2 regions of the Rossellomorea yichunensis genome follow, and region 2 is predicted to be linked to the other one. Evidence: riboswitches for the same ligand, from Rfam matches in the RefSeq annotation. Region 2 holds a riboswitch; the other holds the start of a gene.

Region 1 (6,516 bases), on a different contig from region 2:
CAGTATAATCGCGCACAATGGTTTAGTCAATATCAAAAACCAATGATGAAAACGCTTAACAGAACCGTTTTTAGACTCATGCGTGGTTATGGATTGATTCTTTGTCGTTTTTGAAAAAAGCTCATTTCATAAACATTGTGGCATTACATAACTTCCCAAAAGTGAATTTTTGTTTTGGATGAGTGGTAGTGCGAAAACATGGACCGTTCCTTTCCGCTCCACTCTGTGCTTCTCCTAATGATGTATAGCCAATACAAAAAGCTCCTATTATAGGAATATTGAGCGTTTTTTTTATAAAATATCTATATAGGAGTAAAAGAAAATTTTATGTTTACTCATGAATCGAGGGATCATTAAATTATCTTTCAAATGAACTAAACAATGCTCCCACCGTAAGTAACTTCATTTAAAGAGAGTAGTAGCCGTATTCTATATTAAGCTTTGCCATGAATTTTTTTATAGATGGTAAGTGGAACTGCGAAGACTATTGCGGATTTCCGGCGTGCCCAGACCCCGTTCTGCTAAGCTTAGAAGGCTCGCCCGAACGCTATCTGCAAGCTGAGCGGTTCCCCTTATCATCTAGCAAACATTTATTGACAGAGCCCTGGCAGATTCAATTTTATTTATCAACAAGCTTTACGAAAAGAGCCTAAAAAAATAAAAAAACAGCTCCCCCACTTACCCGCAGAGGGCAAAATGAAGAGAGCCGGTTGGTTGAGCATTAACCTGTTAAAATATCTTCTTTTGGATAGCGGATCTTTTCTTTGTCTGGTCTGGATAGGGAGAAGGCCAGTGTGAGGGGGCCAAGTTTCCCGACAAACATCACGATGATAATGATCCATTTACCTATCGCTGTCAAGGATCCTGTAATCCCCATGGACAACCCCACCGTTCCAAAAGCTGATACCACTTCAAAGAGAATAGCCAGGAAAGAAGCATTCTTTTCCGTCATATCAAGGAAAAACAGGGCCGTAAAAACAAGGAGGACACTGATCATCGACACAGCCAAAGCTTTAAAAATATAGTTTTGATCGATCGTACGACGAAAAATACGAATTTCTCTTTTCTCCTTTAAGAAAGCAAACACACTCAATGAAATCACAACAAAGGTGGTCAGCTTGATTCCTCCACCTGTTGAAGCACTTCCGGCCCCGATGAACATCAAAAGAATCGTAAGCAGCAATGTGGAGCGTTCCATGCTGCCATAATCAAGCGAGTTAAAACCGGCCGTACGGGGGGTGACCGCTTGAAAATAGGAAGCGAATAGTTTATCAAGGAATGGTAACTGAGCCAGTGTATTCGGGTTATTATACTCCAAGATGAAAATCATCATAAAAGCGAATACATTGATGACAAATGTCCCTACTACCATGATTTTCGTATGGAGGGAAAGTTTGCGAATCGTTTTCGATTTCCATAGGTCCACTAAAACAGTGAATCCGATCCCTCCTACAATAAACAGAAACGAAATTGTGATGTTGACGATGGGATTTCCCACGTACCCCATTAAACTATCGGACCACAGAGAGAATCCTGCATTATTAAATGCGGAAATCGAATGAAATATACTGACGTAAAGCCCTCTTCTCCAACCGAATTCAGGAACCCATTCAGACGCCAGTAATAGGACGGCAAATCCTTCAACAAGGAAGGAAAAGATAAATAAATATTTTACAAGCTTGATGACCCCTCCTACAGACGTCTGATTTAATGCCTGTTGAAGAAGAAGCCGTTCTTTAAACCCGATTTTCTTACCGAGCATCATAAAGATCAAGACGGCAAAGGACATGATGCCAAGTCCCCCGATTTGGATCAGACTCATAATGACCACTTCTCCAAAGAGGGTGAAGGCATCTCCTGTATCAACGACCGCAAGCCCTGTAACCGTCATGGCGGAAGTCGTCGTGAACAAGGCATCAAGCCATGTAATCGATTCTGTGGTGGCAAACGGCAGCTTAAGCAAACCCATTCCTACTATGATGAAGAATAGAAATGTCACAACGAGAAGTTGAGGAGGGCTTAACCGGATCACCTTATGTTTCATAGGTTATACACCTTCTTTTTCAAATCGATTGATATCCCTGTTATGTCCAATGACGATCAATAGATCTTCCATTTTTATGACTTCATCGGCAGAAGGAGATACAATGACTTCCTCCCCGCGGTGAATGGCAATGATATTACAACCGAATTTCGCCCGGACATCCAGATCAATTAACGTTTTGCCCGCCACCTTTTTAGAGGCACGCACTTCAACTATACTGTGCTCTTTGGATAGTTCGATATAATCAATGATCTTTTCTGACGTAATGTGATGGGCAATTCTCCGCGCCATGTCACGTTCAGGATGAATGACTTTATCGGCCCCGATACGGTCCAATACCTTCTGATGATAAGAGTTCGAAGCTTTGACCCATACTTCTTTAACCCCTAATTCTTTTAAAAGTAAGGTGGTAAGAATACTTGCTTCTATATTATCCCCAAAGGACACGATCACGTGATCAAAGTTTCTGAGTCCAAGGGATTTCAATACAGATTCATCCATGGCATTCGCCTGCACGGCATGCGTGGCAATGTCTACATAATGCTGGACGACATCATGATGAATATCAATGGCTAACACTTCAACATCCAGATCAGCCAATTCCTGAACCAGATTCCCTCCAAATCTCCCTAATCCAATAACCGCAAATTGCTTTTTCATGATGAAATCCTCCAAAACCTTTTTAATAGCTTAACCATCTAGTACTTCTTCATTACAACAAAAGCCCAAGTGACTTCAAAAGAAGCGATAACATAAGGCGAACCTGGCGGGGCTTCCTGTGCCTTTATGGCAGGTTTGACTCATGACTTCTCGCCTCCAGCCTCCTGAGCCGGACTTCTAAACAACGCAAAAAGACCAGCAGGAACTAAGCCTGTGGTCATCCATAATCGATCACAAGTATCATCCTCTCCCATTACGCTTACGAGGTTAGCTGACGGATTCGGGTTATGGAAGTAGCCCTACCTTTCAAAAGAAAGGATTCACCCCTTTAAAATACTCGGGTCCCCCGCTTCAAAAATGAATTAAGCGATAAAGAATATTCATTTGATGATAGATATATTACTCCTCTCCTAATTCGTTGTAAATAGGTTTTATGTAAAAATTTTTTAAATGAAAAACAGGCAAAATTATCTCAATCCATCCAGCATTTACTGTTCGTTAAAAAGGTTTCTCTTTTCTGTATCAGGGGAATAGCATACATAAGTATTACGAAAATAGAACCAGAAGGGAAGAAGTGTATATGGCCGGAGTTTCATCCATTACAACATCAAGAAGTTCATCTGTTTCATCAAATGATATAAAACCTTGGATTAGAGGGTTTGCACGGATTGGATTCATTTCAAGAGGGATTGTTTATATACTGATTGGCACATTGGCCGTTATGGCCTCACTCGGGATAGGAGGAAGCACTTCAGACTCGAGTGGTGCCTTTGCAGCAGTGGCGAGCAAACCTTTTGGGGAAGTCCTTCTATGGATATTAGGTCTCGGCCTGATCGGAATTGTTCTTTGGCACCTCATTCAAGTGGTAAAAGATCCGGAACATGTGAGAAATGACGGGAAATCAATGTTTAGAAGACTCGCTAATCTGATCACCGGGATTGCTTACGGTTCTTTGACTTATAATGCTTTCGCCATTGCGATGCATGCCAAAAGCTCCGGTTCGGGATCGAAACAAACCTTATCTGCTAAGTTATTATCTCAGCCCTTTGGTCAATGGGTTGTAGGAATTGTCGGACTTATCATTATTGGATATGCACTCTATGAAATTCATAATGCTTATACAGAAAAATACACGAACAAATTTAAACGGCATGAAATGTCCGAGAAAGAATGGGAATTGGGAAGAAAAACCGGAAAGCTCGGGTTATATTCCCGAGGCACCGTCTTTTTACTGATCGGTTATTTCTTTATTCAAACGGCGATCACAGCCGATCCGGATAAAACACAAGGATTGGATGGTGCACTTTCCAAGATAGCTCAACAACCTTATGGACAATGGCTGCTGGGAATTGTAGCCGCAGGATTGATCCTTTATGGCGTGTTTCAAATTTTAACAGGTAAAAACCGTCATATGAGCATTTATTAAGAATGAAAAGGAGCAGCCAAAGGGCAGCTCCTTTTTTCTTCTGGCAACATTGTTAAAATGTAACTGGATTCATTTCTTCTGTTAAAGCCTTCATATTATATCCTTGATCAGTCAACTTCTTAAGTAAAGAATCTAAATAAGCGAGTGTCGTAGGTTTTTCATGAATAAGAATGACTTTTGGCTGGTTTTCAAATGAATAAGAAGCTAACTGATCCATGACATTCTGAACATACTCCCCACTATGATATTTCCAATCTTCACTATCTACATTCCAATCCCATAAACTAAATCCTTCTCTCTTTACTGCTTTCAAATATTCCGGCTTCATATTGGGTACGGACCCATAAGGAACGCGAATCAACTCGCTTCGAATACCTGTAATGGACTCTAACGTAAATTGGGCCGTCAGCATCTCCCCTACAACCGATTCACTAGATTGGTAGATTTCTGATACATCATGGGTGACACCATGCAACCCGACACTATGCCCTTCTTCCACTATCTGTCGAACGGCCTCACTATGTTTTTTCATATTCGGTTCCAGCATAAAGAAGCTCGCTTTTGCCCCATACTGATTTAGCACTTTAAGAATCGCTCCCGTATTTACATTCGGACCATCATCGAATGTAATGTAAACCGTCTTTTCATCCTCGAAATTCCCTTGTTCATTGGACGAATGGTCTTCTATTTCCACTTCCTCATAGTAATTGTCGTCGTCTTTCACACTCTCCTCTTCACTGAAATTAGCTTCTTGTTCCTCTTCTTGAGTATCGCTGTCATCCCCTACTACAGGTTGTCCCGATTCGCCATCTTCTTTTTCAGAGGGTTCTTCCTGGACTGTATTTTGTTGAGTCGTTGATTCCTTTGAAATCTTCGCTTCCCCAATGTCCAATACCCACGAAGTTGAAAGAATGAGTAACAGTACTATCACTGCTGCCAATCCACCCAACTCAATAGGTTTGATCCATTTTCTTTTTTCCCTTTGTCTCCCCATCTCGATCACCTTTCTGCGCTCTTGTTACGTTTAATGATAGGATCATGGGCGATGAAAAGGGTTACTTCCCGGTTACAAAGCAAGGGCGACTTTTGTAACTTTTTTGTTACTTTTGTCGATTGAGTTTACACTATACTAGTGAAAGCTATAGGCAGGATGTGATGATCAATTGAAGAAGATTTTGTTCCTTACGGGTTGTCTTTTGATGTGTACGGGTTGCTCTTTATTCCAATCCAACACTTCATTACTGAAGCCGCCTGAACTTCCGGTTAAACAGCAGGAAGTGAAACAAGCGATCGGAAAATATGTTCCGTCACAGGCAGAATGGGTTTCACCGATTGAGGACAAACAAGCAAACAAAATGATTGAAGCAGATTTGGATCACGATCAAACTAACGAATTGATCGTATTTTATAGACTACCTGATCAAACCTCTCAATTGGAAGCCATTGTTCTAAAGGAAGAAAAAGGGGAATGGAAGGAAAAAATGAAATTGAAGGACCTTGGAAGGGAGCTTCATAAAGTGGAATTCCTGGACTTTAACCAGGATGGATACAAAGAAATACTGGTTGGGTTCTCTTTCTCAGAAGACGCCTCAGACAAAGCACTGATCGTGTACGACCTGACTAAAGGTAAGCCGCAGAAGCTGTTTGAATCCCAATATAGTGCGTTTTTTTCAGGGAACTTCACGAAAGATGATCAAGGGGAAATCATCCTGGCTTCACTGGTACCAAACCAGTCTCATTCTGTTCGTCTTTATCAATTCAGCCATCATAAAATGAACGTGTTAGATGAGCTGAGATTAGATCCATATGTATACCCTTACTACCATTCCTTAGCCGGGTCCATCTCCCCTTCTTTAAAAGGAGCGATACTGGATGCAGGTGTAGGTGCTCATTCGTCTACGTCATTCATTGTTGGTGTAGAGGACGAGAAGTTGGTGAATGTTTTACCGGAAAACATGAAGGAGGAAGAGCTTTTCAGGGCATATGCCGTGAATAGTGAAGATTCGAACGGGGATGGAATCCTTGAATTCACTCTTCAAAAAGAGGCAGGCGATGATAATCTTGCCTATTCTGAGATGCCTTTCATCAATGAGTATTATCAGCTCAACGATCAAAAGCAAGCCGAGCTCATTCATCGATACTACGACAATGCAGCTTATTTATACAGGTTCGAGATCCCACAGGACTGGCCCTCTGTAGAAGTGGAGGAATCAGAAGACGGACGTTATGTGAAGTTTCTTTCCATGAAAGATGGCAGCGTGCTATTTGATGTATACGCGATTGACAAAGGTCAACCACTTCCAAAAGGGTGGAATCTATTATATGAAACCAATCAATTCACATATGTAACAAAATACTCACCGGCAATAGGTAAGCAACTCTTCCA
Region 2 (6,516 bases):
CCTGCTTCCCGTGCAATCGTCGCAGCCGTCAATGGGTTATCCCCTGTTGCCATGATGGTTTTGATCCCCATTTGACGGAGTTTAGCAAACCGTTCTTTCATTCCCGGTTTCACGGTATCTTTCAGGTAGATCAATCCATAGATTCGCCCTTCCACCGCTACGGCCAATGGGGTACCGCCTTCACGTGCGATTTCTCTCGCCCCTTCATCCAGACTTGCCGGGATTGTACCACCTTGCGCTTTCACCCACGCCTTTACGGAATCGACAGCCCCTTTACGCACCTGGCGACCGTCTGTCAGATCCATTCCGCTCATCCTCGTCTCTGCTTTAAATTCGATGAACTGAGCGTCTACTGCAACAGAAGCATCGAACTTGCTTCCTTTCTCTTTCAGCAGTTCGATGATGGAACGTCCTTCTGGTGTTTCATCTTGTAACGAACTGATTCCCGTCCAGTAGAAGAGCTCTTCTTTTGATGCATCCCCAACCGGTATAAATTCACTCGCCATACGGTTACCGAATGTGATGGTACCGGTCTTATCCAGAATGATGGTGTTGATATCCCCCGCGGCTTCCACTGCCTTCCCTGACATGGCGAGTACATTGAACTGAGTCACACGGTCCATGCCCGCAATCCCGATTGCTGACAACAGTCCCCCGATGGTTGTCGGAATCAAACAGACAAGCAGCGAAATCAACACAGGAATCTCCAGGGAGAACCCCAAATAGTCCGTAAAGAATGGAAGAGTGACGACAACAATCATGAAAATCAGGGTCAAGCTTGTCAAAACCGTATTCAAGGCTATTTCGTTCGGGGTCTTTTGACGCTCTGCCCCTTCCACCAATGAAATCATACGGTCTAAGAACGACTCACCCGGATTGCTGGTGATTCGGACTTTAATCTGGTCACTGACGACTCTTGTTCCACCGGTGACGGAATTGAAATCGCCGCCGGCTTCCTTGATAACAGGAGCAGATTCCCCCGTGATGGCGGACTCATCCACCGAGGCAAGCCCTTCAATGACTTCACCGTCACCGGGAATCATTTCACCTTGGTAGACAACGACTACGTCCCCTTTTTTAAGAGAGGTAGAAGCCACGCTTTCTGTTTTCCCATTCCCTTTAAGAAGATTGGCCGACATTTCCTGTTTTGACTTTTTCAATGAATCGGCCTGTGCTTTCCCTCGCCCTTCTGCCAATGCTTCAGCAAAATTTGCAAACAGCACTGTAAATAAAAGAATCAGGCTGACTGTTATATTGAACCATGGTGCCACATCACTGTTGCCGAATGCATCAGGTACAAAACACAGGATCAATGTAATGATGAATCCAATCTCCACTACAAACATGATCGGGTTCTTCACCATGATTCTAGGGTCGAGCTTGATGAATGAATCTTTCAGGGCCTTCATGACCATTTCTTTATCCATCATGTTGTTTCCGTCCTTCTGTTCATTTTGATTGGAATGCTGAGGAGGAAGACCTTTTCGCTCTTTACCTGGAAACTCAGCAACCTTATGTGTCTCTTTCAGTAATGGATTTGCCATTTCTTCCACTCCCATCTACAATGTCAGATATTCTGCTACCGGGCCCAATACAAGTGTCGGGAAGAACGTTAGCGCTCCGACTATAAAGAACGTTCCAATAAGGATCACACCGAATAACGACGTATCCGTTCGGAAGGTTCCTATGGTCTCGGGTACCATTTTCTTGGATGCAAGCGACCCGGCAACAGCAAGCATCGTGACTAGTCCAAAGAATCTTCCAATATACATGACGATTCCTGTCGAGATGTTCCAGAATGGAGTGGCATCTCCAAGTCCTTCAAAGCCCGAACCATTATTGGCAGCGGATGACGTATACTCATAAACCACTTGGGAAATCCCATGAAAACCGTTGTTAGAAATGCCTTCCACCCCAAGAGGAGTGTAAAGGGCAAGAGCAGATGCCCCTAATATTAAGAGAGGATGCATGAGCATCGTAATGGCAATCAGCTTCATTTCTCTGCCTTCGATTTTTTTGCCTAAGAATTCCGGTGTCCGGCCAACCATCAATCCTGAAAGGAACACAGCGATCATGGCGTACATGACCACATTGATGAAGCCGGCCCCCACCCCTCCGAATACTGTGTTCAACAACATATTGGAAAGGGCAAGCATCCCTCCGATAGGGGTTAATGTATCATGCATCGTATTCACTGCACCTGTTTCCGTTGCTGTCGTGACCATGGCATAAAGGATCGATTGACCGGTACCGAACCGCACTTCCTTCCCTTCCATACTGCCTTGATCGGTCTGGATCCCCATGGCATTCAGTGCCGGGTTTCCTTGAGATTCATAGAATAGGGCCGTTGAAAGGAACACAACGAAAACCATAACCATCGATACAAACAGGACACGTCCTTGCTTTGGATTCCCGACCATCTTTCCATACGTAAAAGGCAGGGCGGATGGAAGCAGGAACATTAACAGAATCTGAATAAAGTTGCTGATGGCATTCGGATTCTCAAAGGGATGGGCGGAATTGACGCCGAAGAATCCTCCACCATTATTCCCAAGTTCTTTAATGGACAAGAACGTTCCGACAGGACCACGGGCGATTTCCTGGCTACCACCTTCAATCGTGTTCACTGTAACCGATGGCTCCAACGTTTGTGGGGTCCCTAACGCTATGAAAATAAAGCCAGTGACAAAGGCGATCGGCATGAGAACACGAGTAATGGCCCTGAATAAATCGACAAAGAAGTTACCGATTTCAGCACCTGTCAGCCCTCTTACAAAGGCGATGGCTACCGCCAAAGCCGTTCCCGGTGCGGCGAACATCATGAAGAGAATACCGATCATCTGTCCAAGGTAGGAAAGACCTGATTCCCCGCTGTAATGCTGAAGATTTGTATTGGTCATAAAACTGATCGCTGTATTAAAGGCAAGGGTGGGATCCATTCCAGGATTGCCACTGGGATTCAATGGCAGGACCCCTTGCATTCTGAAAACAAGATAAACAATGAAAATCATGAAACCGTTCGTGAAGACAAGCTCCAATGCGTATTGCTTCCAGGTTTGATTTACTTTTTTTATTCCACTGACCTTGAAAAGTAAATGTTCAAATGGACCAAAAATTTGGTCTAAAGGCGTATGATTATAGTCGAACGCCTTTGCCAAATAGACTCCGGCCGGCTTTGCAATCAGAATCATTGCCGCCAATGTAATGATGATGGATAGAATGGTCGTCATCACCTGTGATACCCCCAACTAATTAGAATTTTTCAGGATTGAATAATACATAAAATAAATAAAGTGTAATAACTGCCGTTACACCAAGTAAGAGCATCATGAGTCCTTACCTCCTCGATCCACCACAGTGGAGGACCAATTGGCAACCCCCGACATTAAAACCGGGAGAAGGAAGAAAAAACCGATCATTATGAAATCCAACATGTGTAAAACCTCCTGATATTATCTTAGAAAACACGAAACATTCCTGCTTTTTGTATACACGACATATCTTGCACCGATTGACTGATAAAGGCGCACTGGATAACCATGGACACCCGTGACCACTATGATTGGTGCGGACGTACTGTTTTGAATGATTTTCATCATCGATAACGTATCTGAAAAGTGACTTTCAAATACGATGACCTTATTGAAATGATTTCGATGATCGAGAAATTCTTCATATTGACCTAGCCCCATGACATCTTGAAACCCTCGCCCCTTCAGAACTTCGACAACTTGTGGAATGGATGAAACAAAACAGCAAGCATGGGATCTATCTAAGCAATCCTCTATTTCCTGCAGCATTTCCCAAGTGGGGATATAAACAAGCGTTGTACCCTTTTGCCGTTCTTGAATGAACACATTAATCCTCCTTCCAAATGCAGTCATCACACCTCTACCATTCCTTACTACAGAGATCATTGAGGCACACCCTAGAAAAAGACATGGACGGTCATCCAAAAGATCCCCTTACAGGAAGAAAGATCCACCTTCAGAAAACAAAAATAGACCAATGCTCACTTTTCCCCCAGTATGACAGGCAAGAGCAAAGATGAATCAGCATCCTGAAAGAATGCGATCCTCTGACATCTCTTGTTCATCTGAAGAAAAAGTACACATTGGTCTACTTAACGCCTAGCCGGCTGTTATAGCCTTCTATGCATTCTGTCTTCCATGTTCACTTCTTCAAAATAGGCATAATAAAAAGACCTACTTATTAGTCAAGCTGCCCCTTTTGCCATTATGAAAACAACAAAAAAAGCCCCCTGAAAAAGGTGGTCTTTATGACCTCCTTCGCTTTAGCCGACGAAGTTAGCTGACGGGTAGGATGGCGAAAGAGTTTTAATCTCATCCCTTCTACATACGTAGAATTAACCCCACTTGATTGGGTCCTCCGTTCTCGTTTCCGAGACTAGGCCGAAATATTGAGCTGTGCTTTACAAGGAATATATTACTCCCGGCTTATTGAATTTGTAAATTATTAAAAATCTCTAAATCTAGCTAAATAGGTTTATTTTTCTAACGAAAATCATCAAATACTCTAAATCTCTAACTGATTCGAATTATTTCAGCTATTTTATTCTATGAAAATTAATGATTGACAACTTTTAACACGTCTGAGTAAGATAATCCTTGAAATTGATCTGATAGTGGCAAGGGGGAGAAAACGTGAAAATCTCTAAACGACGATTAGAAGCTGAATTAAGCGAAGCCTTCATAAAAATGCAAAGAGAACTGATCGGCCGCGGTCCACAGGAAACCCGAACATACATCTTAGAGGACATGGTCATTGCAAGGTTCAAGGGCGTGTTAACGGTTGAAGAAAAACACCTTGTCGAGCACGATAAAGGTAGAGTCCTCGTGAAACAAATGCGTCAGGTATTGCGGGAAATGTACAGCCAAAACATCGAAGAGATAGTAGAACAGCATACAAAATGCAAAGTCCTGTCGAGCCATAGTGACATCAGTACGAAAATGGGAGAGCGTATGGAGGTATTCGTACTCGATAAGAATCTTGAAAAGCAGTTAGAAAATTAAACAACTGAATGTATATTTATAAGTAAATTCGAAAGTTTCTATTATCTCTTTATAAATATAGGAAGCCCTGAATCTATCGAGCCGCATCCTCAAAGATTCAGGGCATTAAAGATTGTTACCCTTACACCGGTGACTGAAGAAGCTAGGGAACTCCAACCCCTTACTGTTGAATCTAATTCCACTATCCCTACATGCCACCTTCGCTCAGAGGGTCTGACCTCAATTTCAGCTTGTGATTTCCACAAATGATTCTCCATTCTTTAATAAGAATTGAATGGTATACTCGTCATTACGAATTTGCTCTTTCGTTTCTGGTAAAGCTAAATATTCTTGTACTGCTTTTTCAATTTCTTCAATATGTTCTTGAGAAAGTGGTTCATCCAAATCCGTTTTTATCCATACATAAGAGTGTCCTTTCTTCACATTGTACGATAGTCCTGCCAATTGATAAGTCGATTTCCCTGCCATTGCGTCATATATATCAGATGAAATAAAGGACCAACGATTATCTTGCTGACGATGTTCTAAGTTGAAAGTATCCACCTCAATACCTTTCACATCTAAATTTTGTAATTCTATTTCTTTTTCAATATCTGCAATAATTTCCTTTGACTCTTCAATATGGTCGGGCATATCAATTGTGACGATTGTTGTAGCGTCAGTTCCCTTAATTCCCGCTAACTCATACTCTGCCTCTTCGGCATATCCATAGGATGCGAATACTTCCTTCACAATCTCCCGTACCTGGTCATAAAGTTTTTTAGAATCTTCGCCTCGCTCATTATTGGGAACTTCAGGTGCTTCGATAATCTTTAATTCGTACTCGTCATACCCATTTTCATATAGATAATTTGTGATCTTAGATTCAAGGTCTTCTTTTGCTTGCTTTAATGTAGATTCTTTCAAAACGAGTGAAATTTCAATGGTGAATGGAGATGGTGTTGTCCCTACGGAATTAACAGTGTATCCTTCCTTTTCGACTAATTTAAAGAGCTTAGATGTTAAATCAGGATTCTGTTGTCCATCTGACACATTAGGAGTGATAGAAATTGGTAACACTTTCTCTACAATACTTGCCATCGTCGTTGAGTAGAACGGAGATATGACAATAAAGAGCATACACGCTGCTGCAATCCAACCATATTTTTTAAAATGGCTCTTTTTATTTTTATATGTACTCTTCATTATTTTACTTCTAAGTTGTTCTTTCGATTTGTCTGCTATCTTAAATTGGTCTTCTAATTCTTTAAATTGATCATTAGAGTATTTCATCGATTATCCCTCCTTTACTCAATACCTTCTTCAATTCAACTAGCGCCCTTTTTAACGTCATTTTCACTTTACTTTCTGACCAGTTTAAAACAATAGCTGTTTCTGCTGTTGAAAATTCTTTTAACTTCCTTAAAATGATGACATGCCTATAAGAAGTTTTTAATTGTTGAATGGCTCTATATAATTGTTCAGATTCGAAATTCATTTCTAC

Evidence for each region. Region 2 has a riboswitch for cyclic di-AMP ahead of RSX31_RS08730 (hypothetical protein). Riboswitches for the same ligand answer to the same signal wherever they lie in the genome.
Region 1: linked by a shared signal. The riboswitch ahead of RSX31_RS15580 (potassium channel family protein) and the one ahead of RSX31_RS08730 (hypothetical protein) in region 2 are both predicted to bind cyclic di-AMP.

The regions. Positions count from the first base shown of each region.
Region 1 covers NZ_JAVYAD010000005.1:336,426-342,941, forward strand. Annotated here, with positions in the region: gene RSX31_RS15575 (TrkH family potassium uptake protein) at 722-2,044, opposite strand; gene RSX31_RS15580 (potassium channel family protein) at 2,048-2,704, opposite strand; cyclic di-AMP (ydaO/yuaA leader) riboswitch at 2,945-3,083, opposite strand; gene RSX31_RS15585 (DUF1206 domain-containing protein) at 3,285-4,130, shown strand; gene RSX31_RS15590 (polysaccharide deacetylase family protein) at 4,183-5,124, opposite strand; gene RSX31_RS15595 (hypothetical protein) at 5,294-6,516, shown strand, end outside.
Region 2 covers NZ_JAVYAD010000003.1:175,944-182,459, reverse strand. Annotated here, with positions in the region: partial or broken gene kdpB (potassium-transporting ATPase subunit KdpB) at 1-1,427, opposite strand, end outside; gene kdpA (potassium-transporting ATPase subunit KdpA) at 1,560-3,230, opposite strand; gene RSX31_RS23330 (potassium-transporting ATPase subunit F) at 3,253-3,327, opposite strand; gene RSX31_RS08730 (hypothetical protein) at 3,453-3,917, opposite strand; cyclic di-AMP (ydaO/yuaA leader) riboswitch at 4,282-4,424, opposite strand; gene RSX31_RS08725 (DUF2294 domain-containing protein) at 4,665-5,033, shown strand; gene RSX31_RS08720 (DUF4030 domain-containing protein) at 5,259-6,305, opposite strand; gene RSX31_RS08715 (RNA polymerase sigma factor) at 6,292-6,516, opposite strand, start outside.